4 regions of the Lysinibacillus sp. FSL P2-0066 genome follow, and region 1 is predicted to be linked to each of the others. Evidence: riboswitches for the same ligand, from Rfam matches in the RefSeq annotation. Region 1 holds a riboswitch; each other region holds the start of a gene.

Region 1 (7,523 bases):
GGCACCACTTGCCTTTAATTGAGCCAAACGCTCTTCATCTTCCTCCGCCCATTCAATCAAAAATGGAAAATCAATTGGAAGATCTGGCTTACCAAAATGCAGTAGCTTCCATTCTACCACTGTGCCATCTGGTCTTGTTCTGCTACATGCATCTGGCCCATATACTTCATAGCCCAATGCTCGCAAGCGCCGACCCTCTTCCTCAATATTTTTTGTACGCAGGGCAATTCGAGAAAATCCCTGGCGCTCTTGATCACGTTTAAACGTATAATGTAGGGAATATGGGTATTGTGCCGCTTGCTCAAATAAATCACGATCATAAATAGCAATTTGTTCAATATAGCTTAAGCCAAAGTAGCTTAACGTATTATAAGTCCCCCACATCGTGTGCTGCCCACCATTCACTGTATGAACATTTCGTTTATTGAAGAAAACCTTTATATTTTCTGGTGATTCCACTTGATGAACCAGATGATCAAAATATAAAGTCATGGCCATTCCCCTTTCTTTCCCCATTACCTTTACCTATATGTTTGATTAGTTTAAAATTTACTCAAGAAAAGGAGTTACTAGTAGGATATGAAAAAAAGTTTCGTTTACCTACAAACTCCGTTCACTAATTTCATAAAGAGGTGATTTGAATGACAGATTTAGTAGCTGCCTTTAAATTGGCATTAGGTAATTATCCTACAGGCGTAACAGTTGTCACGACATGTCATGACACACAACCTATTGGCTTAACCGTCAATTCCTTTGCATCTGTTTCAATCGACCCGCTCCTTATTTTGTGGTCACTCGATAAAAAATCTCAGCTCCATCCTTATTTCACGGCTGCGCCAAATTTTGCGGTCAATATTTTAGCGAGTGATCAAGAGCATTTATGTACACTTTTTGCTAGTAAAATCCCTGATCGCTTTGCACAAGCACAGTGGTCAACTTCCACTTTAGGACTACCGATTCTACATGATACAGCAGCTAATTTACAATGTAAAACATTTCAGCAAATCGATGCGGGCGACCATACCATTTTTATTGGGCAGGTGGTAGACATTACAAATGCTCAAAAAGAGCCTTTGCTTTATCATCGCCGTCATATCGGTCCCATACCAAAAGGCTTTTATAGCTAGCCTATCACACAAAAAAAGGGCCACTTGTAAGCACAGGATATCCTTCATGCTTATAGGTGGCCATTTGACATAAGTTCTACTGAAATCATTGTTATTTTTTCTGCGGAAATCTTTGCTTTTCAAGCCTATTAATTTGCACAATTACACCATCTTGAATCGTAATATGCACTTCACCAAATTCAAGATTTTGAATCGCCTTCGCAATTGCCTCTAGCTTCTTATCATCTACTTTTACTGACTGAGCCATACGAAACACCCCTTCTTTCTTATTCCTTATTGTTCATAAAGAGGCCAACGCATCAAACTGATTGATAGCCCCTCCTATCTCTCAGACACCATCTGTTGGATTTGGCACCTGTTTTTCGGTTGCCGAGGCTTCATTGGGCCAAGTCCCTCCACCTCTCTTGATAAGAGTACTGCGTTTCTTGAAAATAATTCTATAATTCCGCTATAGGAATGTCAATACAAAATATTAGAAAACCTAGTTGAATACTATGCAATATGTCGTTTAGATTAAAAGACTCCCTATACCTAAAGTATTTTATGCCTAGTCAGTGAGAAATAGATGGCAATCCATTAATTTATTACGAGCTCCATTTCCTCATTATGAATTCAAGTGGGCCTCGATGATGTTTAGCCCTCCACCATACAGAAACAAAGACACATCCTAAAAAGTAACAGCAGGCATACAGCATAGAAAAAGCAAGTGTTTGGTTCTCCAGCTTTTGGCAAACAATTAGTATTCCAATGCCTATAAAAACATGGCCAACATAATGCGTTAAAGACATTTGTCCAGTTAAGATTAAAGATTGAATGACTTTATTTTTATATGTCTCTACAAGATAGATGGAGCCCACGATAAGGACAATAGCCGAAGCCGAATTAGATAGGACATACATCATATTTGGTGGAATCGGTCCTGTATCAAATAAATACAATGCACTCTCTACATCCAATAAATGAATGGTTGTCATCTTAATGAATACTGTTGAACAAGCCTCAGTCATGATGACTAGCAATAAACCAGTCACCAATAAGATTTTTCGTAATGTACGATTTGTTAAATCTAATGTGCCGATTAACATGCCGATCAGAAAAAAACAAATCCAGGGGAAAAGTGGGTGATAGCCATTAAACAGCAAATTTCTAATAAATCCTACTGGTGTCCAAAAATCCAGATACTCTAGTAACACATATGTTGGATGCCAGCCAGCAAGGTAATTAAATTGAATTTGAAGCCATTGTGAAAGGATAAGAATGACACCGATAATAAACATCATCCTTTTCTTAGATTGGGCAATCAACCATGCGGCAACAAACATATACACGCCATAATAATGTAATATATCTCCTGTCCAACCGATCGCATATAGTACTATCCCTATCACGAATAACAAAAGCGACCTCTTCCACAAAATAAGTCGATTCTGACGAAGAAGCATGGGGTCCTTACTCTCTCTAGCCTGACGAGTCATTAAGGCTGTTCCTATTCCTGCTAGCATGACAAATACGGCCGACGCACGCCCCTCAAACATATTTTGTAAGGCAATCAACCGTGTTGAACCATTCGTTGTAGAACCTGTTATGACGCCAAAATTGACAATGAACATACCAAGCATAGCGAGAGCTCTTGCAAAATCAAGACCTTCAATGCGCCGATCATCATTTCTATTTGTCATCTTTGCCCCCTTGAATAACGCTATGTACAGCCTCCTTCCAAATAGCTCTATAGTTCAATTGGTTACCTGTTAACATGAAATTACCGATATTATCATAGACCAGGGCTAGCATCTGTGCCTTTGCTTCTATATGAGGCGTATCGTCTAGAACTCCTAGCCGCACACCCCATTGTAGGACTTCAACAAAGCTTGTTAAAAAGCTGGTTTCTAGCTCCACTAATTGTCTCTTATAGTTTTCATCGCGAGCCGCTAATAGTACATATTGATTAAATATTTTATTAAAATAAGGATCCTTGCCCTGTGCCTCAATAGACTTATAGCCAAGCTCGAGTAATTTTTCCTTAAAATTAGCGGAAGAAAGCTCTTTATAATCCACAGCGATATCCTGTTGAATTTCTTTATACAATTCGTCAAATATGTAAGCGATTAATTGATCTTTTGATTGAAAATAATAGTAAATGGCTGGTTTTGAAATACCTACCTCTGTAGCAATCATTGCTAAGCTTGTTTTTTCAAACCCATTTTCCGCAAACATCACATAAGCAATTTCTATAATCTTTTGAAAGGTTTGTTCTTTATTTCCCATTATTACCCTCCTTTTTTACCGACCGTTAAGTAAATATTATAGGATGCTAACCTTTTAGACAAGAAAAAACTGTGTAGAAATAGTTCTCTACACAGTTCACATTTATTGATTTTGTAAATGCATCATTAAAGCTTCTGCTGTTTTTTGCTTACCCATTACTTTAATAGGCTGTCCATCAGCAGGTACAATCCAATGAGGTTCATCCCCCCCATATAAAGACTGAGAGCTATTTGCTACCATAAATTGAGCATTGGCTGTTTCCATACGCAGTCTTGCGCGAGCTAACAAGAATTCCTCATCATTCGTGGCTTCGAGCTTAAAGCCTACTAATGTTACATTCGGTTGCCAGCCCTTAATTTGACCTAATACTTTTGGCGCTTTTTTAAAATGAATAATAGGTGGTTCGTCAGAAGGCATTTTCCCCGTTTCCTCCATTAAATTACCTGATTGATCATATACTTTGTCAATGACCCAATCAGAGCCCGCAGCCGCCATAATGACAATATCGATATGTTGTTGTTGAACTGCATGACGCACCTTTTGTCCTAAATCCTCTATGCCTTCAAATTGTATCAATGTCATATCATTTTGGTTTTCTGGGAGCTGTGCAAAGTAACCATGCATGTATACTACATTAGCGCCAGCAGCCAGCGCCGCCTCTGCTAAATAACACCCCATTGTGCCTTTTGATAAATTCGTGTGACCTCGTACACGATCCCATTTTTCAAGTGTTCCCCCACTTGTAATCAGTACGGTTTTGCCCTGTAATGTCCCCATACACTCACCTATTTTCTGAAATATATACAATTACTATTTTAACGTAATGTAAGGATATGCTTCAATAGCCACTATTTTAGGGAGCTGTTTTGCTCTTTTAGCCAAGCACTTAATATCTCTGCAAATTTCTTTGTGACGGGCGAAGCATGATGTTTCATAGCAATACCAATCGTTCGGTAGCCACCTTGCTTTAATGGAATCGCTTTCAATGTTGGCGGTAAATTTTGAATAACCAACTGAGGTAAAATACTGATCCCTAAATGATGAGAAATCATGGAAAGAATCCCTACCTCCTCAGAAAGCTCAAAGCGGATATTCGGCTTGACATGATATTGCTCTAATAGCACCTTGACATCATTTGTCCCTTTATAGGAAGTCATAATAAATGGCATATCCTCTAGATCTACGATATCAATTTCTGTCTTATTAAATAAAGGACTTTTATCCGAAACAATACATAACAATGGGTCCTGTTGGAGCTCAGTGAACTGATATTGCTCTGACTTTTGACCATTCAAAAATCCTGCTTCCACTTCACCGCTTAAAAGCCATTGTTCAATTTCATAGTAATCTCCCTCTCGTAACTCCACCTGAATCCCTGGAAATTGATTATCCATGATCTGAACAATTTCTGGCATCCAATTCGAGGAAATACTCGATATTACACCAATTCGAACCTTACCGCGTGTCACCCCAAGAATATGAGCTGCTTCCTGTTGCAATAATTCCTGAGCATCCAAAACCTGACGCATTGCCCTTAGCATTGTTTGTCCCTCACTCGTTAATGTTACACCTACCCGACTTCGATGAATGAGAGCAAAGCCAAACTCTTTTTCTAAACTTGATACGGCATGACTCACAGCAGACTGTGTTAACCCTAGTGCATCCGCTGCTTTTGTAAAGCTTGCCACCTCTGCCACCTTTGTTAAAATCTCATATTTAACTAAGCTCATCCGCAATCCCTCAATATACATGAATTTTTTTAATCCTATTCATTATAAACATTCGTTTTACTAATCACAATACAAGATATATAGTAATTTTTAGTATAAAAACTGTTTTAGTACACAGATGGTAGGTGAACATAATGAGTATCCAAGGAAAAGCAAATGTATTGATGGTTATTGTCACAATGTTTTGGGGGCTCTCTTATACCTTTATGGTCATGGGGCTAGAAACGTTGGCAGTTTATAATGTGGTGGCATTACGTTGTATCATCGCATTTTTCGTAGCAGGACTTATTTTTTACAAACGGATGATCAAAGTAAATGGTAAAACATTAAAATATGCGGCTATTCAAGGATTTTTACTATTCATTGTGTTCGCGTTAAGTTTATTTGGTTTACAGTCTACTTCTGTTTCAAATGCTGGCTTCATCTTGAGCCTAACAGTCGTGTTAGTGCCGATTTTCAGTAGCTTTATTGAAAAAAAGTTACCTTCACGTGCAGTTAGCTTTGCGATCATTTGTACCATGATTGGGATTACCGTCTTAACAGCACACGGCACATTCACTTTCCATAAAGGCGATTTATTAGTCGCAATTGCTGCGTTAGGTTATTCAATTTATTTACTTTTAAATAGCTCATTCACACGAAATGTAGAGTCCATTTCATACGGAATTTATCAGCTTGGCTTTGCTGGTATTTATGCGCTAGTGTTAACTTTTCTATTCGAAACACCAACATTGCCAAACTCAACAACTTCCTGGATTGCTATTTTAGGGCTTGGCATCATCTGTAGTGCGTTTTGCTTTGTGGGTCAAACTGTTGCACAACAGTATACTTCTGCTACACATACAGGTCTTATCTTCTCCTTAGAACCTATTTTTGCCGCTATGTTTGCCATGATGTTTATCGGAGAAGGCTTAACAATGAAATTAATGATTGGTGGTAGCTTTATTCTTATTGGTAATTTAGTGGCTCAATTAGAGCACTTCCATGCCCTACGCTTTATAAAAAAAGACGCACAAGAAAAAGTCATACAGTAAAACAGAGTGATCACTGGGATCACTCTGTTTTACTCTTTATAAAAATCTTCTATATTGCTCTGCCTCTATCATACGTTGTTGATTTCTTAAACGCTCCTCTTGCTCTTCAGCAGTCTCTGGATATGTTTGGAGTGTATCAACATCATCCTCATGCTCTGCATATAAAACAATACTGCCTTGTTCTACAAGGTGTGCATAGTAAGCGATTTGTCCCTCTGACAGATTAAATCGTTTTAAGCCCTCTGTAACGGCTGAGTCGCCTGTAAACCAAGATTTAAATTGGTCTACCCAATTTCCAGCCTCATGCGTTTGCACATCGGCATCCCATTTTACATCCTCAAACTGTTGGGGATCTCTCGCAATAATATGAATATCGTCTTGGTGATAACCTTCCATTCGCATATTCTCTAAAATGTGAAGCATTTCATCCCTTGTATGGGCCACCTCAATTTTTGGATTTTGTTCATTCATCATGTTCAATTCCTCCTATGTTGTATGGCTTACTAGATAATTACCCGCACTGCACACAAGCAAACCCCTTTTACTCAACTGTAATAATTGTTAAATTGCCTTAAACTACGTTGCCCATTTGACATAATGCCTTCAGGGCAGAAAAAAACATGCTGGAGAGAATGTCTTCTCCAGCATGCCAATTGTCAATTTTTACTTGTCAAGAAAGGCTTTTAACATCCATGTATGCTTTTCAAGAGACTGGTACATGGCATTGAGTAAATCCTCTGTACGGTCGTCTCCTTCTTCTGCAGCTAGCTCCATTGTAGAGTTTAAAGCTTTCATCAGCTTTTGGAAATCTGAGATTGTCGTTGCAACCATGTCCTCTGTCGTTTCTTCACCTGTAGCTTCCTCTACATAGGATAGCTCTAGATGCTCTTTTAATGTCGCCACTGGCTTGCCATCCTTTGATAAAATACGCTCTGCTATTTCATCTAAATTCAATGTTGTTTCATTATACAGCTCTTCAAATTTTGCATGTAATGTAAAGAAGGCTGGACCTGTGACATACCAATGATAATTGTGTAGCTTTGTATAAAGCACAGACCATGTCGCCACTAGCTTATTTAGTTGTTTGTTTAAGTTTTGTGTCATAATCAATTTCTCCTCCAATATGTCTCGTTCTAGCCATTAGTATGCGTAATTAAAGATGTTGGCTATACACTCATTGTTCCCGACCGACAATATTTCAAACATCCTTCATAAGAAACGATTTAGAGTAAGAATATTTCAACTATTCTACGAAATTATTTCACTTTCCGAAATAGTTTCGTTATAATGAAATCACTTATATGTAAAGGGGTGTCCATAAATGAAAGTTTTACCATTACGAAAAGATGTTGCAGCAGAAGAAACTT
Region 2 (7,523 bases), 2.2 Mb from region 1:
TGCCCTGCAAGCGTTGTACCCATCGGCTCTATTGTTCCTGAAATCATGACGGGTAGTTCTTTTCCCGTTGATGCAAAAGCACGCTTTACGCCAAGTGTGCCTGCTTTGACATTGAGCATATCCTGACTTGTTTCTAATAACAGAACGTCGGCTCCTGCCTCAATTAATGCCTTTGCCTGTACATAGAAATTTTCCTCTAGCTCATCAAATGTAATACCACCAGTTACTGATAACGTTTTTGTTGTTGGCCCCATAGCCCCTGCAACAAAACGTGGCCAATCCGATGTTGAATAACGATCCACTGCTTGACGAGCAATTTCCACTGCACGCTTGTTAATTTCTTCGGCTTTTGCGCCAAGATCATATTCATTTAACACTAGAGGCGTCCCACCAAATGTATTAGTACAAATAATATCTGCGCCTGCCTCTAAGTATTTATGATGAATTTTTTCAATGACATCTGGTCTAGTAAGCACAAGATTTTCATTACAGCCATCTAGCTCCTCACCACCAAAATCTTCTGCTGATAAATTTTCGTTTTGTAGCATTGTTCCCATTGCGCCATCAAGAATTAAAATACGTTTCTCTAGTTGCTCTTCAATCGAGTGCTTAGCCATGTATACTTACTCCTTTTTTCTGTTCATCCAATTGCTCTATATATTTCATCAACTCTAGTGTCACATCGTAACGTAAAAATGGTGTAATAAGGTATATACCATTGAAGTATTGCGCAGCCACTTCAACTAATTCTTTAGCAATGGCAATTCCTTCCAATTTCGCTCGTTCCTTGTCTTCTCCACATACTTTCATTCTTGCCAAGGCATCTTCGGATAATTTGATACCTGGCACTTCATGATGTAAAAATTCAGCACTTTTATAACTCGTAACAGGCATAATGCCGATGTAAATAGGAGCTTGTAAATGCTTTGTTGCCTCATAAATTTCTACAATTTTTTCTTTCGTATACACTGGTTGAGAAATGAAGTAGTCTGCCCCATGCTCAATTTTCTTCTCTAAACGTGTCACAGCACGTTCTAACACACGGACGTTTGGATTAAATGCAGCAGCAACTGAAAAATTTGCTTTTTTACGAAGTGGTTTACCTGAGAAGGAAACCCCTTCATTTAACTGCTTAATTAATTGGATCAGCTCCATCGAAGATACATCATAAACACTTGTCGCACCTGGGAAGTCTCCCACTTTCGTTGGATCACCCGTAACAGCCAACACATCATGAATACCTAAAGCATTTAGACCCATTAAATGCGATTGAAGACCAATTAAGTTACGGTCTCGACATGTAATATGTGTTAGTGGGCGTACACCATGTGTACTCTTCAACAATGCTCCCATTGCAATATTGCTAATCCGTGGTGAGGCCAGTGAATTGTCTGCCATCATGACTACATCTGCACCTGCATCATACAATTGCTTTGCTCCTTCAAGGAATCCATCAATCTCTAAATGTCTAGGCGTATCCAACTCTACTATGACAGAGCGTTCACGTTTTACTTTTTCATGAAGAGGCTCATACTTTGGTGGCTCCGCTTCACGTACAATCTCAATCTTTTCAGGTTTCGCATGCTTCTCCTGAACCGGTGATAACTCTTCTAAATACTTCTTTGCTGCTGCAATATGTTTGGGTGTAGTACCACAGCAGCCCCCGATTAAACGTACACCTTGGTCACGTAATTCAACAGCTGCTCGACCAAAATAATCAGCTTCTGACTCATAAACGACACGTCCATCCTCTAAGTCAAGAAGTGACGCATTCGGATAGGCAGACATGAATGCCTTATTAGGAAGTTCTACACCTTCAAATGCTAGAATTGTATGGTGAGGACCTAGTCGACAATTGACGCCAACAATATCTGCACCGAGGGCTTCAAGCTCATGGAGAGCATTATTTAAAGACATCCCATTTTGTAAAACACCAGGCTCATGCATAGAAACTTGTGCAATAATTGGCAAATTTGTTTTTTCTCGTAGCATCTTTAAGGTTGCTGATAATTCTTCAAAATCATAATAGGTTTCGAGTAAAAGACCATCTGGATTCCCTGCCAGTAAGACACTTGCTTGTTCTTCAATAGTCGCTAATATTTCATCCAAGGTTGCATCACTTTTACGAATTCCCCGAATACCTCCAATTGTTCCTAAGACAAATTGACCGCCATCTGCCGCTGCTCGTTTTGCAATGGTAATAGCTGCTTCATTAAACTGTTGGACACGTGATTCTAATCCATAGCGAGCTAATTTGATGGCATTTGCACCGTACGTATTCGTTTGAATGATGTCAGCACCAGCCGCAATATATTCTCTATGAATCTTCTCAATTAACTCGGGTCTCTGAACATTCATTTCCTCATGGCAATACTCCAATCCATAGCCATATAGCACTGTGCCTATTGCACCGTCCGCTGTCAATACATGCGTTTTTAACTTTTCAAGCAATCCCATAAAACTAGCCTCTCTTCCTATGTCTCTATATAATAAAAAGCCCTCTTTCATAAAAAAAGAAGGCTTTAACGATTCATCATTGTTGTTCCTTCTCATCTTCGACTCAACGGTCTTCTGGATTTAGCACCTGACAATAAAGTTGGTTGCTGAAGCTTCAATGGGCCAGTCCCTCTGCTTCTCTTGATAAGAATTAAGTATGAATTTTTTAAATAATTAAAAGAATCATATCGTTTACTGACGAATGAGTCAAGACTATTTCACATAAGAAAGTTTTTTTCCACTTAAAACCTTAGAAATTGGCAAGTTCCTTTGCAAGCTCTTCACCAATTTTTTTCCCATTTTGAATGCAAGCACCAATACCTACGCCAAAATATGAGCACCCAGCAATGGATAAATTTGGATATTTTTCATGTAATTCATGTAGTAACCCTTGTAATGCTTCACGATGCGCTAGATCATATTTAGGCATTTGATCAATCCATTTTGTTACATTTACAACGGTTGGCTGTTCTTCTATTCCTAGGCTCTTTCTCACATCTTCTAAAGCAACTGCTGCCAATTCTTCATCCGTCATGGCACGTAGTTGCTCATAGGCTGGATTGATGCTCTTATAAAAGAGTCGCAAAAGTAATTTATTTTCTTTCGATGTATGCTTCCATTTGCGACTAGTCCAAGTAGCTGCATTACAAGTAACGTCTGAATTATGGGAAACAATATAGCCCGTTCCATCTGCTGGTAATCTAGAGTCCGGCACATCAAAACCTAAATAAATAGTAATCGCTGACGCTGTCGTAAATTGGTCAAAATAGCGATTTAAAGATTCATCCTGTAGTAGATTTTGGACAGTATCGTTTGGTAATGCTAAAACGACATATTCTGACTCAATAATTTCACCATTGGCTAAGGAAATTGTATAGTTCTTATCTTGTTTTTTAACATTTAGAGTAGTAACGCCCTTGATGATTTCTACATCGGATAATGTTTGTTCAAGTCGATCAATTAAAGAAGATAAACCATTTTTAAAGGATATAAATTTTTTGTTCGCTGCTTTAACAAATTGCTCACGATTCGCATCAAAGCCTCTAATAATACTTCCATAATCATTCTTATAATCAATCAGATACGGTAAAGTAGAGCCAATAGAAAGCTGATGTAAATCTCCCGAATAAACACCTGCAAGGACTGGTGCAATTTGATTTTTCACCAGTTCCTCTCCTAAATAGTAAGTTAAAAATTCACCGATTGAACTTTCCTTTGTGAAGCGATCGTTAGGTAATGTTAAATCCTTCAACGCTTCTTTTTTCCCTTGCTCGGAAATGAGTGTACTTTCCTCTAAGGATGTCAAACTCATCGGTATTCCAAAAGTTGAATCTGCTGGAATAGCGTGTAACTCATTATTCGTATAAATATAAGAAATACCTGTTTCGTTGTAGACTAGTTCCGCTTCAAAATCAAGCTCCTGTACAAGTTCCATAACACCTTGGTGACGCGCTACAATAGAATCAGCACCTGTTTCCATGATGAAACCTTGTTCATGTGCCGAATATAATTTGCCTCCTAAATATGTATTTTTTTCTATAAGTACTAGACGAACATCTAAATTATGTTCCTTCACTTGACGTTGCAAATAATGCATTGTACATAGTCCTGTAATACCGCCGCCTAAAACAACAACTGTTTTCATAGTAACCGCCCCTATTATTCGTTCTTTCTACAGTATAATCTTTTTTTCATTGAAAATTACGTTAAACCCTTTACAAATTTAGCAAAAATAGAGCTATTTCATCAGCGAAATAGCCCTCCTTAGTGTTGAAAAACAAAACAGTCAATTGAAAGGTAGAAATGGATTTCCGTTGCAGGCTACTTGCTTTCCTGTGGGCGAGCGCCGAATCGCTTCCTCCGCTACCGCTCCGTGCAGGGCTTCGCCTGTCTCGCTATCCCACGGGAGTCAAGTAGCCCTCCACTTCAACCCACTAACTTTTTAGCAAAGGTTTTCAAATAAAGTGAAGGTGCTCACTACTCTTTATGAAGAGGTGTTGTCACGCATCACTTCTCCACACTGAAAATAAGAGCTTATCCCCGCTAAGAATACAGATAATGGGCGATTTGATCGCTATGCTACTATGAAAAAAAAGTAAAGACACTTTGCAGAATGGTTGATTGGAGTGGAGCCAGCGTCACTCCTAGGGGATTTAGCGTCACAGAGGAGACCCTGGAACGAACGGAAGTGAGTGAAGCGGCTCCTCGGACGCCCCCTAGAAAGGACGCTGGCGGAACGGAAATCAACCCCTCACCCTGCAAAGTTGCCTTTTCTGCCGTTGACATCATCTTTTTTCAACAACATGTAGAGCTATTTCATCAGTGAAATAGCTCTCGCTTTCTGAATCTCTAAAAGATCCATCCTCTATTGCAATATTTATACAACAAACATTTTAATAGGTACTATAGTGTTTATTCCGTCTAAAAATAGAACAAATAGATGTAAATGTTAGTAGTCTATCCTTTTAAATTTTGCGCAAAGCTCGCTAATTTTTCTGCTGAATTCGTTACATCAGTAAATGAAGTGCCTAATTCACTTAATATGCCTACAATTGCTTGTATTTTCGTTGCCATACAATCATTTTGTTCTTTTGCTTCTGTCATAGCTCCCAAAATATTCGTAAATTGGCCTTCCGTTTGTAACATATTTTCCTCACCTGCTGCAACTTCATCTTGAATATTTGTCAAAGAATGCTCTAATTTTTCTGTTCGTTCACCCGTTTTTTTCAATAACAAAGCAACCGCTGTAACTGATTCTTTTGTCTGAATCGATAATTTACGCACTTCATCAGCCACTACACTAAAGCCCTTCCCCGCTTCACCAGCACGCGCTGCTTCAATTGCAGCATTCAAAGCCAATAGATTCGTTTGATTCGCAATATTGGTCACAACACTCATGATTGTTTCCATTTCCTTAGACATCCCTGATAATTGTTCAATATTTTCCTCTATATCGTGAAGAGAATTAATAATATTGAGCATATTTTGTGATTGATTTTTTAAACGTTCGCGACCCTCTAGTGCTTGATTTTCAGCTAATGTAGATACATCGAGTGACTTTTTGGCCAAATGTTTAATTTCGTCAGATTGCTTGCTTAAGCAGCAAAATGAATTATTTGTTTCCTGCGAAATTGTTGCAAGAGCTTCTGAAGAGTCTACAATCTGTCGTTCAATAACTTCTTTCTCATGCACCATTTTTTCCTTCAGTTGTTCGACAGTGTTTTCAAAAGCTTCTAAAACGAGTTGTTGCTCAAAATTACAAATTTTCGATATAGCTCTGATCGTATTAAATTGATCTTGTGGGAATTCTATATTTTTTTCGACCAAATCAATAAATGACATTGATAAATCTTGGAATGCACAGATATACCACTGTGTTCTAAGCCCAATGTGGACATGCACCTTTGCAATTTTCACACGCCTTTGATAATACAACTCATCAATGGTTCCGTTAAACATTTCAATAATATGCTGCCGTAATGTTATTTTAAGCTTTTCTACAGAACTATGATGACTGATAATATCTATCAAATGATGCTCTGTTCCTATCATGTTGTAAAAACGGTTTACGATGTGATCTACATTGTCCATAACTATTGGCTGGAAAGCTTTTAAATATTGTAAGTCTTTCTTCGTTAAGTTCAGCATTTCAATTTGCTTCGCCATTGATTGACGAGAGGACAAATCCATTTTCACTGTGTATTGCTGTAAATCCAATACCTTCGTCTTTCTCTGTTTTTGAAAAATCACACATCTTCCCTCTTTCATTCCGTTTACTTTCATCAGGCTGAGAAACATCAAATCCTTTTAACATATTGATGGATACACGAAAAAATACCGATAAAATCAGATTGACCAGATTTAATGGTCGCAACAGATAGTGCATTCCGTATGACGTACTTCCTCCAAAAGTATGTGCGTATCCCTTTGCTCAATTATCATAAGGTCATATGCTCTCAACAAACAGATATAGTCACTACATGACTAACAGTAAATTATTTACGTATGCTTCTTTTCAAAATCACTCATATACATTAATCATTTTATAAATGACTGTCAATCTTACATATACCATTATTTTACATAAAATGTATAAAAAGTCCTTGTTGTTAAATAAAGCGTAATAATCAATAAAAAAGCTACCACAATATTATTGGGTAGCTTTTTTAACCATTTTTTTGTTTATTATGCTTACTTGTTTTATATTTATTCTATTTTTTTATTGATCATCTTTAAATTTCACTATATTAATATTTTTCATTCTCAATCAACATCTATCTACATACCCATCACAGTAATCATTTTTAGACCAAAAGTTTCGTTAACTATAGCTATATAAATAATTCTAAAAACCTATATTTTTTTAACACTAAATTTACAATCCTTTAAGTTCCTGTAATATTTTAGTCGCTTCTTCGGAGCCAGCATCTGCTGCAAGTCTATACCATTTAATAGCTTCTTTCAGATTTCTATCTATTCCTGGATCTTTATTAAAAATATGCCCTAACTGTAACTTGGCATCCACATCTCCTTGAAGTGCTGCCTGCTTAAACCAATGGATACCTTTTTCGATATTGCGTATTCCTGCCAGCCCGTTACTCCATATATAACCTAAGTCATAAAAGGCATCTACATGAAATTGTTCCGCAGCTCTTTCATACCAAAATAGGCCACGATTGACATCTTTCGCTTTCCCTAAGCGCCCCTCTAAATAAATTCCGCCAAGTCGATATTGTGCTTCCACATACCCTGCCTCAGCGGATTTTTTATAGGCATTAAATGCTTCTTCTGCATCTACCTCAACGCCTAACCCCTGCTCATACATAATTCCTAACGTAAACATTGCCTCTGCGACATTCTTTTGTGCAGCATAGTCAAACCATTTTTTTGCTAATGTATAATTCGTTGGTACGCCCTCACCATTAAAGTACATATCCGCTAAATTATTGGCAGCATCCGCATGTCCCTGCAAAGCCGCTTTTTCATAGTAGGAAAAGGCTAGGGAATAATTCTCCTCCACACCTATG
Region 3 (7,523 bases), 1.3 Mb from region 1:
ATAATGGGAAAACGTGATCAGGTAGATTGAATAATTCGCTAATTTCAGAAGGTTTATTGCGTACCCCTCCAATATAGCAAATGCCATAACCCATTGATTCAGCTGCAATAACAAAATTCTGTGCAAACAATGATACATCAGCTACACCAACAAGGACATTTTCAGCAGAATCGGCTACAATATCTACTCCTTCTAGTTTCCCAGCCATTTGAAGTCGCTTGAAATCTACACAAAAAACAAATGCCCCACCTGAGGTTTCATATTGACGTGGATTACCAGATAGTAAGCCTAATTTTTCCTTTTTATCTGCATCTGTTACCCAGATTACACTATAGGCTTGCACAAAATGGGATGTTGCAGCCATTTGTGCTGTTCCAATTAAATCTTCAATGATTTCTTTTGAAATCGGTTCACCATCATAGATGCGTACCGAGGAATGGCTACGTAATAGTTCTTTAACCATTAAAAACTCCCTCCTTTGTGTCTGTTCTATACCTTGAGCATAGCACGCTTTTCTAGCAAAATCGAATAATGAGGGATAAAAAGTTATACATCAATAATTTATAAATGTAGAAATTATCTCGTAAAGTAAAATATTTCATTTGATATAGATTAAATATTCTAAATAGTATAAAATTATAGGTGCGACTGTTTATTTGGTTGTGCTACCAAAAATTACAAAATCTTTATTCTCAAATGTTTAGACAGCATTAGCTATTAGGTGATGAAATGCTCCTGGAATAAAGATATAGCCTCTGACGGATGTCACAGATTTACTGGAACCAAATATGCAAGTTGAACAAAAATAAAGTGGAATGGAGGAATAGGGAATGGAAGAAAAATTTGCAAAAAAGCTTCGTCATGAACAATTACGAAGTAAGGTTGTAACAGCCGAAGAAGCAGCATCTTGGATTAAGGATGGCATGGTATTAGGGATGAGTGGATTCACACGTGCTGGCGATGTAAAGGTTGTACCTCTTGCACTTGTAGAGAAAGCGAAAAAAGAGGATTTCCAAGTAGATGTCTTTACAGGTGCATCACTTGGCCCTGAGGTAGACCAATACTTAGCAGAAGCAGGGGTCATTCGTAAACGCGGTCCTTTCCAAGCAGATGCTGGCATTCGTAATAAAATCAATAGCGGTGATATCACATTTGTCGATGCCCATCTTTCCCATAATGCTGAGCTTGTTCGTCAAGGTATTATTGGACCAATCGATTTTGCGATCATTGAAGCGGCTGCAATTACAGAAGATGGCTTATTAATTCCTACAACTTCAGTTGGTAACTCTCCTATTTTTGTGCAAGAAGCAGACCAAGTCATCATTGAATTAAACGTAGCACAGCTTGATGCATTAGAAGGTATACATGATATTTACGTGCCTGCACCACAAGGAAAGCGTGATCCAATTCCTTTACAGAATGTTTCTGATCGTCTTGGTATAATTGGAATTCCACTAGATTTAGATAAAGTAAAAGGCATCGTCATTTCGGATATATTAGATGCGCCATCAACTATTGTCCCCGCGGATGAAGAGACAGATGTTATGGCTACTCACTTATTAAATTTCCTACGTGAAGAGATTAAAGTAGGTCGCTTAACAACAAGTTTGCGACCAATTCAATCTGGGGTAGGTTCAGTAGCCAATGCTGTATTGCTAGGCTTTAAAGATTCTGAGTTTGAGAACTTAGAAGTTTATTCAGAAGTTCTTCAGGATGCAGTGTTTGAATTGATTGATGCAGGGAAAGTGAATTTTGCTTCTGCAACTTCTATTACCCTTTCTGAGCAAGTAGGAAACCGTGTTTATGGGAATTTTGAAAAATATGCTGATAAATTAGTGTTGCGCCCTCAAGAAATTTCGAATCAGCCTGAAATTATTCGTCGACTCGGATTAATCTCAGTGAATACGGCATTGGAATTAGATATTTACGGTAATGTTAATTCGACACATGTTTCTGGTACAAAGATGATGAATGGTATCGGTGGGTCTGGAGACTTTGCTCGTAATGCACGATTAGGGATATTTGTGACAAAGTCTTATGCTAAAGGTGGAGATATTTCGAGTATTGTCCCAATGGTCTCGCATGTTGATCATACAGAGCATGATGTTGATGTCATAGTAACTGAACAGGGCGTAGCAGATTTACGAGGACTTGCTCCAAAAGAACGAGTTGGGCTTATCATTGATAACTGTGCACATCCTGATTATAGGGAACAGCTGTGGCAGTACTTTAATGATGCCAATGAGGCAACGGGCGGACATCATACACCACATGACCTAGAAAAAGCACTATCATGGCACGTTAATTATGCGAAAAATGGTACGATGAAGGACCCTGCTTTCACGAAACAATAATACTACTTTAAAAGCCTTGAAGGACAGTTAGTCTGTTTCTTCAAGGCTTTTACGTTTTATTTAATCAAAGTCTTATAATAATCCAATCCATTTCCAATAAGTTGCAGAGAACAAAAGTACGAGAAGGAAACCAATAATGGTTAATGGAATGCCTGATTTCAAGAAATCCTTTGTTGTAAAGGAACCTGTACCATAGGCAAGCATGTTTTGTGGTGCACTAATCGGTAATAGGAAGCCAAAGCTTATGACGAATTGTTGCACAATAACAAAACCAACTTGATCCACATTAGCCGTTAATGTGGAGGCTAAAACGATAAACACAGGTATAAGTGCTGAGGCTAAGCTAGTTGCGCTTGCAAAGCCTAAATGAATCAAAATGTTAAATAAAGTTACGAGTGCGATTGTTGCTAGTAAAGGCATTGCATCTAGCCCAAGTGAACCAAAAACTTTATCTGATAACCATGCAGCACCTTTCGTATTCAGTAAAATGGTTCCTAGCATAATGCCTACAGCAAAGACGATAATTGTCCCCCATGGAATATGAGGCTCAACTTCCTTCCATGAATACACACCAATTTTAGGCATTAATAGAATAGCGATAGCAACTATTGTGACTGTGGTCGTATCGAAGGGATGTAATTTACCTTCAGTTGCCCAGAAAAATAGTAAAACTAAGGAAGTAACGATTAAGCGAATTTCAGGAGCCTTTAATGGGCCAAGCTCTGCAAGCTGTTTTTTGATGACCTCTTTACCACCTTCGATATTGCTAGTCTCAGGTTTAATTAACGCAATCATAATGAAAAATAAAACGATCGACATAATAATCGAGAAGGGAGCAGCGTAAAGTAGCCAAGCACCCCAGGAAATATCCACATTAAATTGCTCTTGGATAAAGTTTAAAGCCACCATATTTTGAGCTGCTGCAGTTTTAATGCCGATATTCCAAATGGAAACGGCTTGTACCGAAGTAATAACTAGCAAAGCAGCAAGCCGACTATCACGTGGTAAACCAAATGCTGCCACCATTCCAAGCAATATCGGTACTACAGCGCCAGCTCGTGCTGTAGCAGAAGGAACAAAAAATGCGAGGACGATAGAAACTAAAATGGCGCCAAATACGATAGCCTTTGTTTTCGTTCCTACCAGTGAAAGAATCCACAGAGCAAGTCGTTTATGTAGATTAGTAATTTGCATTGCAGCCGCTAGAAAAAGAGCTGCTGCTACTAAAGCAACGGCAGAATTACTAAATCCACTTAAGGATAATTTTAATGCGCCAGCTGTTCCTAGCTCTGTAGATGGGTCATCCATTGACGGAGCGAGTCCTAGTAAAACAGTTACTAGTGCAATGATCATGGCCGAGCTAACAGGATATGAAACAGCCTCTGTTACCCAAAGGATGACTGCAAAAGCTAAGATGGCTAAAGCTCGTTGCCCAGCTATAGGTAAATCGCCGTTATTAGGTAAAAAAGTAATAATGATTAGTAAAGCGAATGCTAAGCCAATCCATAGAGGCTTTAAGTTACGTTTTGTAGCTGCTTGTTTTGGTGAAGACATAATTTCTCATCCTTTCTACGATAAAAATGACGATTATTATCCATAACATCGGACTCCGTAATGTTTTATTAAGATAAGAATATGTCTATTTTATTGTAGAAAAAAACCTGTGTAAAATAGATGTTTTTTACAGCAATATTAGTAGATAAAGAGAAAATATATGGTCACACAAAATACAAAAATATCCATAAAATATTATTTCTTTTTCTTAAAAGCAGTAGTTACTTTAGGCTCTGTCCCATTAACTAAACGTTTAATATTTTCTATATGCAGGATGATAGCTATGCCAAAAAGAAGGACAGCTATAATGGTTGGGCCAATGCCTGGAATCCATAAATAAGTTGCTGTACAAAAAACGAGATAAAATTCTAGAACACCTACAATTAAATAATTTGTTGCAAAGGATAAAATAACAAATAAAATAAGTGCAAATAAACCAATCTTCCAATCAACAGCAAGTAAAATACCAATGATGGAGGCCGTTCCTTTCCCGCCGTTGAAGCCCATATAGAATGGGAAATTATGACCTAAAATAACCCCAGCAGCCATAATGTAAGTAAGCAGCCATATTTGTTCTTGTGTCAAATGAGTGGCATCCGCTAGATAAAAATGTGCACCGATAATAGCGACAACGCCTTTGCCGATATCAATGAGGGCTACTAAAACGCCATATTTCCAGCCAAGGGAAAGAGTAGCATTCGAGGCACCCGCATTTCCGTGGCCAGCTTTTTTTAAATCAACCCCAGATAAAAATTGAGCCACTTTAGAGCCGTGAATACAGCCTATTAAATAGCCAATCATAAGAAAAATGATCACGGCCTTTACCATAAAAATACTCCTCTCAAAATTTTTTCTAAAATAGTGTATGCGTTCATATTACGTATAAGAGCAGACAGAAGTTTCGGAAAAAATAAAATTTACATGTTGACAGAAAAAAACTCTATGTTTATACTGTGTAACAACGATGGAAATTGAATCTCATACTCTTATCAAGAGCGGCGGAGGGATAGGCCCTATGATGCCCGGCAACCAGTAAGTAATGAGCTTACTAAGGTGCTAATTCCTACAGATTCTAACTTGGATCTGGCAGATAAGGGGAGGAAAACTTGCAACCGCAACCCTCTTCTTAGCTGAAGAGGGTTTTTTGTTTTCTACAGAAAAATCCTCCTCATCTCCGGTACCATCGTAAAAAAATAACCATTTGGAGGTACACAATGACAAATTTTAAACCAGAAACATTGCTGTTACATGGTGGTCAAGAGCCAGACCCAGTGACGGGTTCTCGGACAGTTCCAGTCTATCGCTCAACTGCTTTTGTATTTAAAGACACTGCTCATGCGCAACGTCTTTTTGCCCTAGAGGAAGCAGGGAATATTTACACACGAATTACCAATCCGACTGTTGATGTGTTTGAAAAACGTGTGGCTTTATTGGAAGGTGGAACAGCAGCAGTAGCACTTTCATCTGGTGCAGCGGCTATCGCATTTTCCATTTTAAATCTAGCTGGAGCTGGTGATGAGATAGTAGCAGCTAGTTCTTTATATGGCGGTACGTATAATTTATTTGCTAACACATTACCAAACTATGGTATTAAAACAATTTTTGTAGATGAAACAAACCCAGAGAATTTCAATGCGGTGATTACTGATAAAACAAAAGCTGTCTTTGCAGAAGTTTATGGTAATCCAAGCTTAAAGGTTTTAGATATTGAAGCAGTAGCTAAGATTGCACATGATAATGGGCTACCACTAATTATTGACAGCACGTTTGCTTCTCCTTATGGTTCTACACCTATTGAATATGGTGCAGATGTTGTTGTTCATTCAGCAACTAAATGGATAGGAGGCCATGGTACAACCTTAGGGGGCGTTGTTGTAGACGCTGGTAAGTTTGATTGGGCTAGTGGGCGATTCCCAGGTTTTACTGAACCAGATGCTTCTTACCATGGGTTACGCTATGGAATTGATACAGCTTCTGCTGCTTTTGCTACAAAGCTACGCGTACAATTATTACGTGATTTTGGTCCAACATTAAGTGCAGATGCTGCCTTTAATTTATTGCAAGGGTTAGAAACGCTTCATTTGCGTATCCCTAAACACAATGAGAATGCATTGGCAGTGGCTGAATATTTACAAAACCACCCATCTGTGGAGTATGTAAATTATAATGGCCTAGAAGATTTCCCGACACATGAGTTGGCAAAAAAATATTTAAGAAATGGCTTCGGTTCAGTGCTTACATTTGGCATCAAAGGTGGACGTGAAGCTGGGCGAAAGCTTATTGATAGCGTGAAGCTATTTTCACATGTAGCAAATGTAGGTGATGCTAAGTCATTAATTATACATCCTGCTTCCACTACCCATCAGCAGCTATCAGCAGACGAATTAGTTCAAGCTGGTGTAACCGAGTCGCTCATTCGCTTATCCATCGGTTTAGAGGCAGTAGAGGATATTATTGCTGATTTAGATCAAGCCATTACACAGGCAACAACAAGTGAACAAACTGTAGAAGCTTAAGATTTAGAACAGAGGGAAGAATGGTGTAGCGTTTACGTATTTTCTCATTCGATTTGCCTCATTTGGTAATGCGTTAAACGTTGCTACATCAACTATTTACAACATCCGTTAATTATCAGAACCTTATAAAAAATAATACCAAGTAATTTTATATGTATTATTGACTTAATTAAATCCATGCTATATACTAGGAAATAAGTTAAGAGTACGGAAATTATTGTTAAAAAGGAAAATGTTTTCATAAGTGCTCCCCCACTTTTGAATATATAGAAGAGTAGTTGCCTAGCCAGTAACTGCTCTTCCAAAAAACTGATGATAAAGGAGTGTTTAAAATGGGTAACATCTATAGTGCGCAAAACATTGTATCCTATCTAATATATGAGCTAAATGAAGGACACGTTTTTGTCAACAATAAATCCATTCAACACCTTCTTACATCAGTCGAAAAGAAATGGCAACAAGTTTTTGGTCATACAGCATTTCAAGAACAAGTTTTTACTGAAAAAGAAGACTATACTGTTAAGGAAGTATTTGAGACATATGAACAGTACGGTGTGAGCCATATCTCACTTCCTGCCACAGAGATTTACTTAAAGTATGGTACATTTCAATTAGTGGAACGTACGTATGCAATACCAGATTTTACAGAAGAAGAAATTAGTCTTGTTCAACACGCTTTAGAACAATATCGCTATCAATTGCTTTCAAGAGCAAGTTAAAATCCCCTCATATTTTTATGCTCATTCTCTGCTGCTACAGGGAATGAGTTTTTTCTTTAAAGGGATTGTTATGAATGTCTGAGCATACATATATAATAGAAGAAAGACATTCATATATTGAAATGTAAAGAGTCAATATTTGTTCAAATCTTATAGAATGATTAATAAAACGTATAATAAAGGGAATGAAACCGATTTCTTTTGCACATCTAGAGAAAACAAATGTCCTTCCTAGAAAGATTTTTCTTGTGCAATGTATGTATTTGCGTTACAATTTTCTTTAAGTTAAATTTTGAATTATTTGAATTTGTATGTGTTCCAACACATATAGAAATAGCGAAACTCATACAAAGAAGAGTTGTTGGCTAAAGACTGCGGTG
Region 4 (7,523 bases), 1.2 Mb from region 1:
TTCACCTGTCATATGCATTAAGCCACTCAGACCCTGAGCCATAATGTCATAGCCACCCTTTTGACTATAAGGACCTGTTTGACCATAACCGGAAATAGAGCAGTAAATTAGGCCCGGATTGATGGCTTTTAATGTGTCATAATCAATCCCAAGCTTTTTCGTGACACCTGGTCGATAATTTTCCACAAGTACATCAACAGATTGAATCAATTCTTTAAATAAAGCCAGTCCCTCAGTAGTTTTTAAATTGATGCAGACACCTTTTTTATTACGATTAACCATCATATACATATGACTTTCTTCATTAACGAATGGACCCATTGTACGGGTATCGTCTCCATTTGGATATTTTTCAATTTTGATAACTTCTGCACCCATATCTGCTAACACCATCGTGCAATAAGGACCCGCTAAGACTTGTGATAAATCGACAACCTTTAATCCTTGTAATGCTTGTTTCATTTAACCTCAGTCCCATCCTGTTTGACTAATGTGATGTTACGTAATCCCTTGACAGAGGTGGCGCCTGCTAATGCGATGGAAACCTTTAATTCATCATAAAGATTGGTCATCACCTTTTCGACGCCTTGTTGTCCTTCAAGGGCTAGCCCATAGACGAAAGGACGCCCAATTGCAACGGCATCCGCTCCTAAAGCAAGTGCTTTTAAGGCATCCATGCCACGATATACACCACTATCTAATATAATAGGAATTTGTCCATGCACAACTTTCGCAATAGCAGGAAGGGCATCAAGTGAACCAATCACGCCATCTAATTGACGGCCGCCATGGTTTGATACAATAATGCCATCAATACCATTGTCGATAGCTAGCTTTGCATCTTCAGGATGTAAAATTCCCTTCAATAATATAGGAAGATTTGTACGTTTTTTTAACTCTCGAACATGCGCCCAATTAAGTGTTGGGTGGAAGACATTTTGCAAGACACCTTGTACATAGGACTCGAATGAATCATCAGGTAAAGTGGCTGTAAAAACGGGGTCATTCATATAATTTCCTCTTGCATAGCCTAGCTTCAATGGTGAAAATTGATTGCGTACATCTTCTTCACGCCAGCCAAGCATTACGGTATCGACAGTTAAAACGATCGCTTCAAATCCAGCTTCCTCTGCACGTGTAGCCATACTAAAAGCAATTTCTTCATTAGTAGACCAATATAATTGAAACCATTTTGTTGCAGAAGGCGCAGCTTGAGCAACTTCTTCAAGAGCAAAAGTAGAAACGGTGCTTTGTATATAAGGAATATTTAAAAACTGGGCGGCACGTGCAACGGCAAGCTCACCTTCATCGTGAACCATTCCGTTCATGCCTACAGGAGCAAAAAGCAAAGGAGTTGGATATGTTTTACCAAACAAATGAACCGATGTATCAACTTTTGACACATCATTTAAAAATCGGGGAACAATGGAATACTTCTCAAAAGCTGCACGATTATTGCGCCGTGTTTGTTCACCGCCAGCACCTGAACGGATGTAGCCAAAAGGTCCAGCTTCGATTTTTTCCGCTACGGCCTTTTCTAAATCTGCAAAGCAAATGGGGAAGGGGGCTTGTGCAGTTATATTTTTTAAGAGTAGATCGCCATCAGTTATGTTTGTCATCGTTACTACCTCACTTATTGATTGAAAATAGGCTTTCTTTTATTTAAAAAGGCTTGAATACCTTCGTTATAATCGTCTGAACTAAATGAATCCAAAACTAACTGTGCCAGCTCATCGTTTTCTTCATTTTCACCATCTACAATTGCTTGGATAATTTTTTTGATGCCTGCGTTTGCAATGGATGATTTACTTAATAAATGTTCAGCGAATTGCACTGTGGCCTTTTCAATATCCTCTGGTTCGTGTAGGGCCGTGATTAAACCAATATTTTTTCCTTCTTCAGCTGTAAAAATAGTAGCTGTGTACAAAATTTCCTTTGCCTTAGCGACACCAACAATATTGATGAGACGTTTCGTGCTTTCTAAATTATAGACAATACCTATGTTTGCAGCGGTGATACCTAGCTTACTCTTAGGTGTTGCTATTCTAAAATCACAAGCGTTTGCTAACTCTAAGCCTCCACCAATTGCTAAGCCCTGAATCATAGCAATTGTCGGGTGCGGAAATTTATAAAGAGCATCGATCGCCTTTAGAGCCAATTCATTATAGGCTTTGGCATTGTCTGTAGCATAACGAACATCTAAAAACTCGCTAATATCTGCACCAGATGAAAAGGCTACTTCATTGACACCGCGAACAATTAAGAGCTTGATAGTAGAATCTACACGTAGTTGCTCAAGGTGGTCTGCTATAGCTTGAAACATTGCCCTTGATAAAGAATTTCGTTTTTCTGGGCGGTTTAATACTAACGTTGCAATATAGCCATTTTTCTCTACATAAATTTCCTTTGTCATCTTCATTCTCCTCTTAATCTTTTTTCAACTTCGCAGCGAAGCGGTTTCCGATGGATTGAATGCTCTGCACAAGGATGATTAAGATAAAGACAGTTGCATACATCACATCAACCTCATAACGTAAATGACCATAGCGATAGGCAAGGTCACCTAAACCGCCAGCACCAACCATTCCTGCCATTGCTGTTGCACCAATTAATCCTATTGTGGCAATCGTTAAGCCTAAAATAATAGATGGTCGAGCTTCACGTAATAGGACATGCCAAATTATATGGCGACGTTTAATACCCATGGCTGTGTAGGCTTCTACAACTCCTGAATCCACTTCTAAAAGGGCAGATTCCATCAGTCGTGCAATATAAGGAGCCGTGTAAACAACTAACGGAACGATTACACCTTTAACACCAATTGTTGTACCAACAATTAGCTTGGTAAAAGGTAAGATGAAGAATAATAAAATGATAAATGGAACAGAGCGAACAATATTGATGAATAGATTAAAAAACTGATAGAAAAATTTATTTTCAAAGGATTGTCCTGGTCGAGTTAAAACGATTAATAGCCCTAATGGAATACCAATTAGAATGGAGAACAACAATGAAATTCCGACCATTTGAAATGTTTCCATAATTGCTTTGCCAATAACATCTGACCAATCTGTAAAGAAGCTTTGGATACTACTCATTGAACGCACCTCCTAATTCTTCCACTGCTACGCCATTTTCTGAAAAATACGTTAGCGCCTTTTGGACAATATGCGTCTCGCCATGTAGATGCACCACAATATTGCCGACAATACCGTTTTTTAATTCAATAATATTAGCTGTTAAAATATTTGGTTGCACATCGTATATCTTAGTGACTTCTGCTAATAATGGCTTACCAGTACTTTCACCAAGAAATGTTAAACGGATTACACTTCCTGAAACATTTAATTGCTCAATAAGAGAAGGGGATAAATTACGTTGTGAAATTGTATTCAAAAACTTTCGCGTTGTAGGGTGCTTCGGTTTTGCAAAAAGTTCAATCGCTGTGCCAAATTCCACAACTTTCCCTGACTCTAGAACAGAAACCTCATCGCAAATTTTTTGAATTACATTCATTTCATGGGTGATGAGCAGAATCGTAATGCCTAATTCCCGATTAATTTTTAACAACAATTCAAGAATGGCTTCCGTTGTTTCAGGATCAAGTGCACTTGTTGCTTCGTCACTAAGTAAAATCTCTGGTTCCTGTGCTAAGGCACGTGCAATAGCCACACGCTGTTTTTGACCACCTGAAAGTTGATTTGGGTAACTATCTAGTTTATCTGTTAAGCCGACAATTTCGGCATACTTAGCTACTCGGTTTTTTACTTCCGCCTCTTTATAGCCTAGCAGCTTTAAGGGAACAGCAATATTATTGTAAACCGTTGCTGTTTTTAGTAGATTGAAGTGCTGAAAGATCATCCCGATTTTTTGGCGTGTTTGACGTAATTCATGAAGAGAAAGGGTCGTAATGTCTACATTGTCTATCACTACTTTTCCCGCTGTAGGACGTTCTAGTAGATTAACGCAACGAATGAGTGTACTTTTCCCAGCACCACTATAGCCGATTACTCCATGAATTTGTCCCTTTTTTACATGAAGATTGATGCCATCCACAGCTTTTATGATGCCTTTTTTCGATTTAAATTCTTTTGAGATATTTTGTAATTGAATCATGCGATTATTTGCTCCTTTCTCAACCTTCTAAAAAGCAAGAATCTGCTCGTTTTCCTATAGAGGAATTTCGGCAGATTCTTCGGCTTTAGAAGCTTTCTGAATGTTTTACCAGCTAGGGATTACAGAACCTTTAAACTCTTCTTCGATGAATTGACGTACCTCATCAGATTGATAAGCCTCAACGAACTTTTTAATTGTTGGATCATTTTCATTTTCAGCACGCACAACAATATAGTTCACGTATGGAGAATCAGTAGATTCCAATAAAATAGAGTCATCTTTAGGATTAATGCCAGCTTCTAATGCAAAGTTTGTATTAATAGCTGCTACATCTACTTCACTAAGTTGTTTAGGAATTTGAGCTGCCTCTAATTCAATGAATTTTAAATTCTTTTTGTTTTCTTCTACATCACGGATCGAGGCTGTTAAGTCTGCGCCATCTTTTAACTTAATATAGCCAGCTTCCTGTAAAACAAAGAGGGCACGTGCTCCATTCGTTGGGTCATTTGGTAAGCCAAACGTTGCACCGTCAGGAATGTCATCAAAGGATTTATATTTTTCTGAGTAGATACCCATTGGATTTAAAATCGTCTTGCCCACTGGTACTAAATCTGTATCATGGTCTTTATTAAATGTATCTAGGAAAGGCTCGTGTTGATAGCTGTTAGCATCAAGATCACCTTCAGCTAAGGATGTATTAGGTAAAACATAGTCAGAAAATGATTTTAGTTCTACTTCTAGCCCATTTTCTTTTGCTACTTTAGCGGCTACTTCTGCAATTTGTTCGTGTGGACCAGAAGTGACGCCTACAACGATTTTCTTTTCATCAATTCCTTCAGTTTGGCTTTTACTATCTTCTTTAGAGCCACAGCCTGCTAAAGCTGCTACTAATGTTAAACTTGCTAAACCTACTAAAAATTTATTTTTCTTTTTCATGAAAATACCTCCAAGATTGTTTTTATCGGTTTTTTGAAAATAAAAAAACTCTCTTACAAATTAAGAGAGGCTCATGAAAAGATGTCCTCTCTTATCTATCAAACGAAGATCGTTTGCAGGATTTAGCACCTTCCTATAAAAAGGAGGTTGCCGAGCTTCATAGGGCCAGTCCCTCAGCTACTCTTGATAAGAGATTTATAATATTTTTTTGTAATTCCGATAGAACTAATATAATTTATAGGGTATAGTAAGTCAATAAATAATTTTTAAATTTTTTATATAATTATAATATTTCGACGCAAAAGAGGGATAACAATGTCTGTAAGAGTTAATTATGGTATAGGTTCATTTGGTAAGGTTATTAGTGCTCGTTTTCTAACGGGAACAGATATCATTGAAGGGATTGAAGCGCTTTGCGAAGAGAATAGCATAGAGTCAGCAACAATTGTAAGCTGTATTGGCAGCTTTCAAAAAAGCAGCTTTGTTTATTTAGTGCCAGATGCAACAGCTCAAATTCAAGTTCGTTTTAGTGATGTGATTGAAAAAGAGGGACCATTAGAATTTATTCAAGGTTCAGGTGTGGTGTGTAAGCGAGATGGTGGATATGAGACACATTTCCATGGTTCTATGAGCGATCAATGGGGTGTTGTATCAGGTGGGCATTTAATAAAAGGGGGCAACCCTGTTATTACTGCTGACATCGTGTTGGCAGAGGTACAAGGGATTCAACATATTCGAAAATGGGATGATGAAACAGGTCATGTTCAATTTTATCCATTAGAAAATGGTTTAGGGCAACCAAGGAAAATTGAAAAATAGTAATAATCCTGTAGCTAGGGATAGCTACAGGATATGGCGTCATTATCTTTTAAACAATTGTAATTGCTCGATTCTATGGATTGCTTCACGTAAGCGCTCCTCACTAACCAGCAATCCTACGCGTACATAGCCTTCACCATATTGACCGAAGCCATTACCTGCTGCTACAGCGATATCAGCTTTTTCGAGCAAAAGATCAGCAAACTGTTCACTTGTATAGCCTAGTGGTACAGGGAGCCATGCGAAGAAGGAGCCTTTTGGAGCCGTAACATGCCAGCCAATTCTTCGAGCTTCTTCAATGAGTACATTGCGGCGACGCTCATAAGTAGCTCGTAGTTCATCCGCACATTGTTGGGAAGCCGTCAGTGCTACTGCTGCGGCTTGTTGAATGGCAGGGAATTGACTACAAAACAGATGATCCTGAATTAGATTAATAGCAGCAATAATCTCGGCATTCCCTACAGCGAAGCCTATACGCCAGCCAGCCATATTATAGGTTTTCGATAATGTATACATTTCAACTCCTACTTCTTTTGCACCCTTTGCTTGAAGGAAGCTAACTGGTTTATTACCGTCAAATCCTATTGCCCCATAAGCAAAATCATGTGATACGATAATATTGTGCTCCTTCGCAAAGCGAACGGTCTCTTCAAAAAACGCAAGTGATGCTGTACCACCTGTAGGGTTGTTCGGGTAATTTAAGTAAAGAAGCTTTGCTTTTTCTTTCACTTCATCAGGTAATGCATGATAATCAGGTAAGAAATCATTTTCAGCAAAAAGGGGCATTACTTCAAAATTGACGTCTCCTAGTACAACACCTGATAGGTAATCTGGATAGCCAGGATCTGGTAAGAGCATCGTGTCACCAGGGTTTAACACAGCTAAAGGTAGCTCAACTAGACCAATTTTTGTTCCACCAAGAATCGCTACCTCTGTATCTGGATTTAGTTCTACCTGATATTCACGTAGATAAAAGTCCGCAGCAGCTTGGCGTAATTCAGCGAGACCTCTAAAAGGTGAATATTTGTGGTTTTGAGGATTTTCAGCTGCTTCCTGTAATGCTTGAATGATGTGAATAGGCGTTGGCTGATCGGGATTTCCTTGCCCAAGGTTAATGACATCACGCCCTTCTTCTAGAGCCGAGTTTACTTTTTGAACGAGTGCTGCAAAAAATTGAGTGGGTAGTTGCTGTAGTTTTTTAGAGAATTCCATGCATGATCACCTTTTTCAGAATATAATAATTATTATTGAAGAATATGAAGCAAATAGTATTACTTTTTCTGTTAATTGTCTAGAGGAGGAATAGAGATGAAAATCGGTTGTATTCAATTAAATGTTGGCTTTGGCAAAGTTGAAGAAAATTTTGAACGTGCCGAGGATAAGATTCGTGAAGCTGCAAAAAATGGGGCAGAAATCATAGTGTTACCTGAAATGTGGAATACAGGCTATGCTTTAGAGAAACTGCCTGAGCTAGCAGATATCAATGGTGAGCGGACAAAGACCTTTTTGGCTAAACTTGCTAAGGAACTTGATGTACATATTGTAGGGGGCTCTGTTTCAACAAAGAAAGGCGATAAATTTTATAATACGATGTATACCTTTGATCGTAATGGAGAACTTGTTGGGGAATATAGCAAGGCACATCTTTTCCG

Evidence for each region. A riboswitch is a leader RNA that binds a small molecule or an ion and turns the genes downstream of it on or off. The one in region 1 is predicted to bind S-adenosylmethionine.
Region 2: linked by a shared signal. The riboswitch ahead of MKZ14_RS19910 (bifunctional homocysteine S-methyltransferase/methylenetetrahydrofolate reductase) and the one ahead of MKZ14_RS07880 (YezD family protein) in region 1 are both predicted to bind S-adenosylmethionine.
Region 3: linked by a shared signal. The riboswitch ahead of MKZ14_RS01860 (O-acetylhomoserine aminocarboxypropyltransferase/cysteine synthase family protein) and the one ahead of MKZ14_RS07880 (YezD family protein) in region 1 are both predicted to bind S-adenosylmethionine.
Region 4: linked by a shared signal. The riboswitch ahead of MKZ14_RS02200 (MetQ/NlpA family ABC transporter substrate-binding protein) and the one ahead of MKZ14_RS07880 (YezD family protein) in region 1 are both predicted to bind S-adenosylmethionine.

What each region holds. Positions count from the first base shown of each region.
Region 1 is NZ_CP150202.1:1,632,727-1,640,249, reverse strand. Features, by position in the region: gene MKZ14_RS07890 (VOC family protein) at 1-492, opposite strand, end outside; gene MKZ14_RS07885 (flavin reductase family protein) at 642-1,127, shown strand; gene MKZ14_RS07880 (YezD family protein) at 1,219-1,374, opposite strand; SAM riboswitch class I at 1,446-1,541, opposite strand; gene MKZ14_RS07875 (heparan-alpha-glucosaminide N-acetyltransferase domain-containing protein) at 1,712-2,806, opposite strand; gene MKZ14_RS07870 (TetR/AcrR family transcriptional regulator) at 2,796-3,392, opposite strand; gene MKZ14_RS07865 (phosphopantothenoylcysteine decarboxylase) at 3,495-4,169, opposite strand; gene MKZ14_RS07860 (LysR family transcriptional regulator) at 4,241-5,122, opposite strand; gene MKZ14_RS07855 (DMT family transporter) at 5,257-6,156, shown strand; gene MKZ14_RS07850 (general stress protein) at 6,193-6,630, opposite strand; gene MKZ14_RS07845 (DNA starvation/stationary phase protection protein) at 6,820-7,260, opposite strand; gene pepF (oligoendopeptidase F) at 7,478-7,523, shown strand, end outside.
Region 2 is NZ_CP150202.1:3,998,702-4,006,224, forward strand. Features, by position in the region: gene metH (methionine synthase) at 1-617, opposite strand, end outside; gene MKZ14_RS19910 (bifunctional homocysteine S-methyltransferase/methylenetetrahydrofolate reductase) at 610-2,457, opposite strand; SAM riboswitch class I at 2,547-2,647, opposite strand; gene MKZ14_RS19915 (protoporphyrinogen oxidase) at 2,747-4,141, opposite strand; gene MKZ14_RS19920 (globin-coupled sensor protein) at 4,954-6,246, opposite strand; gene MKZ14_RS19925 (tetratricopeptide repeat protein) at 6,872-7,523, opposite strand, start outside.
Region 3 is NZ_CP150202.1:373,392-380,914, forward strand. Features, by position in the region: gene chrR (class II chromate reductase ChrR) at 1-463, opposite strand, end outside; gene MKZ14_RS01845 (succinate CoA transferase) at 831-2,354, shown strand; gene MKZ14_RS01850 (DASS family sodium-coupled anion symporter) at 2,427-3,908, opposite strand; gene MKZ14_RS01855 (glycerol-3-phosphate acyltransferase) at 4,104-4,736, opposite strand; SAM riboswitch class I at 4,892-5,005, shown strand; gene MKZ14_RS01860 (O-acetylhomoserine aminocarboxypropyltransferase/cysteine synthase family protein) at 5,123-6,424, shown strand; gene MKZ14_RS01865 (hypothetical protein) at 6,757-7,143, shown strand.
Region 4 is NZ_CP150202.1:454,128-461,650, forward strand. Features, by position in the region: gene MKZ14_RS02175 (CoA transferase) at 1-462, opposite strand, end outside; gene MKZ14_RS02180 (alpha-hydroxy acid oxidase) at 459-1,619, opposite strand; gene MKZ14_RS02185 (enoyl-CoA hydratase-related protein) at 1,634-2,413, opposite strand; gene MKZ14_RS02190 (methionine ABC transporter permease) at 2,427-3,098, opposite strand; gene MKZ14_RS02195 (ATP-binding cassette domain-containing protein) at 3,091-4,116, opposite strand; gene MKZ14_RS02200 (MetQ/NlpA family ABC transporter substrate-binding protein) at 4,222-5,052, opposite strand; SAM riboswitch class I at 5,141-5,245, opposite strand; gene MKZ14_RS02205 (PPC domain-containing DNA-binding protein) at 5,368-5,871, shown strand; gene MKZ14_RS02210 (pyridoxal phosphate-dependent aminotransferase) at 5,914-7,083, opposite strand; gene MKZ14_RS02215 (carbon-nitrogen family hydrolase) at 7,180-7,523, shown strand, end outside.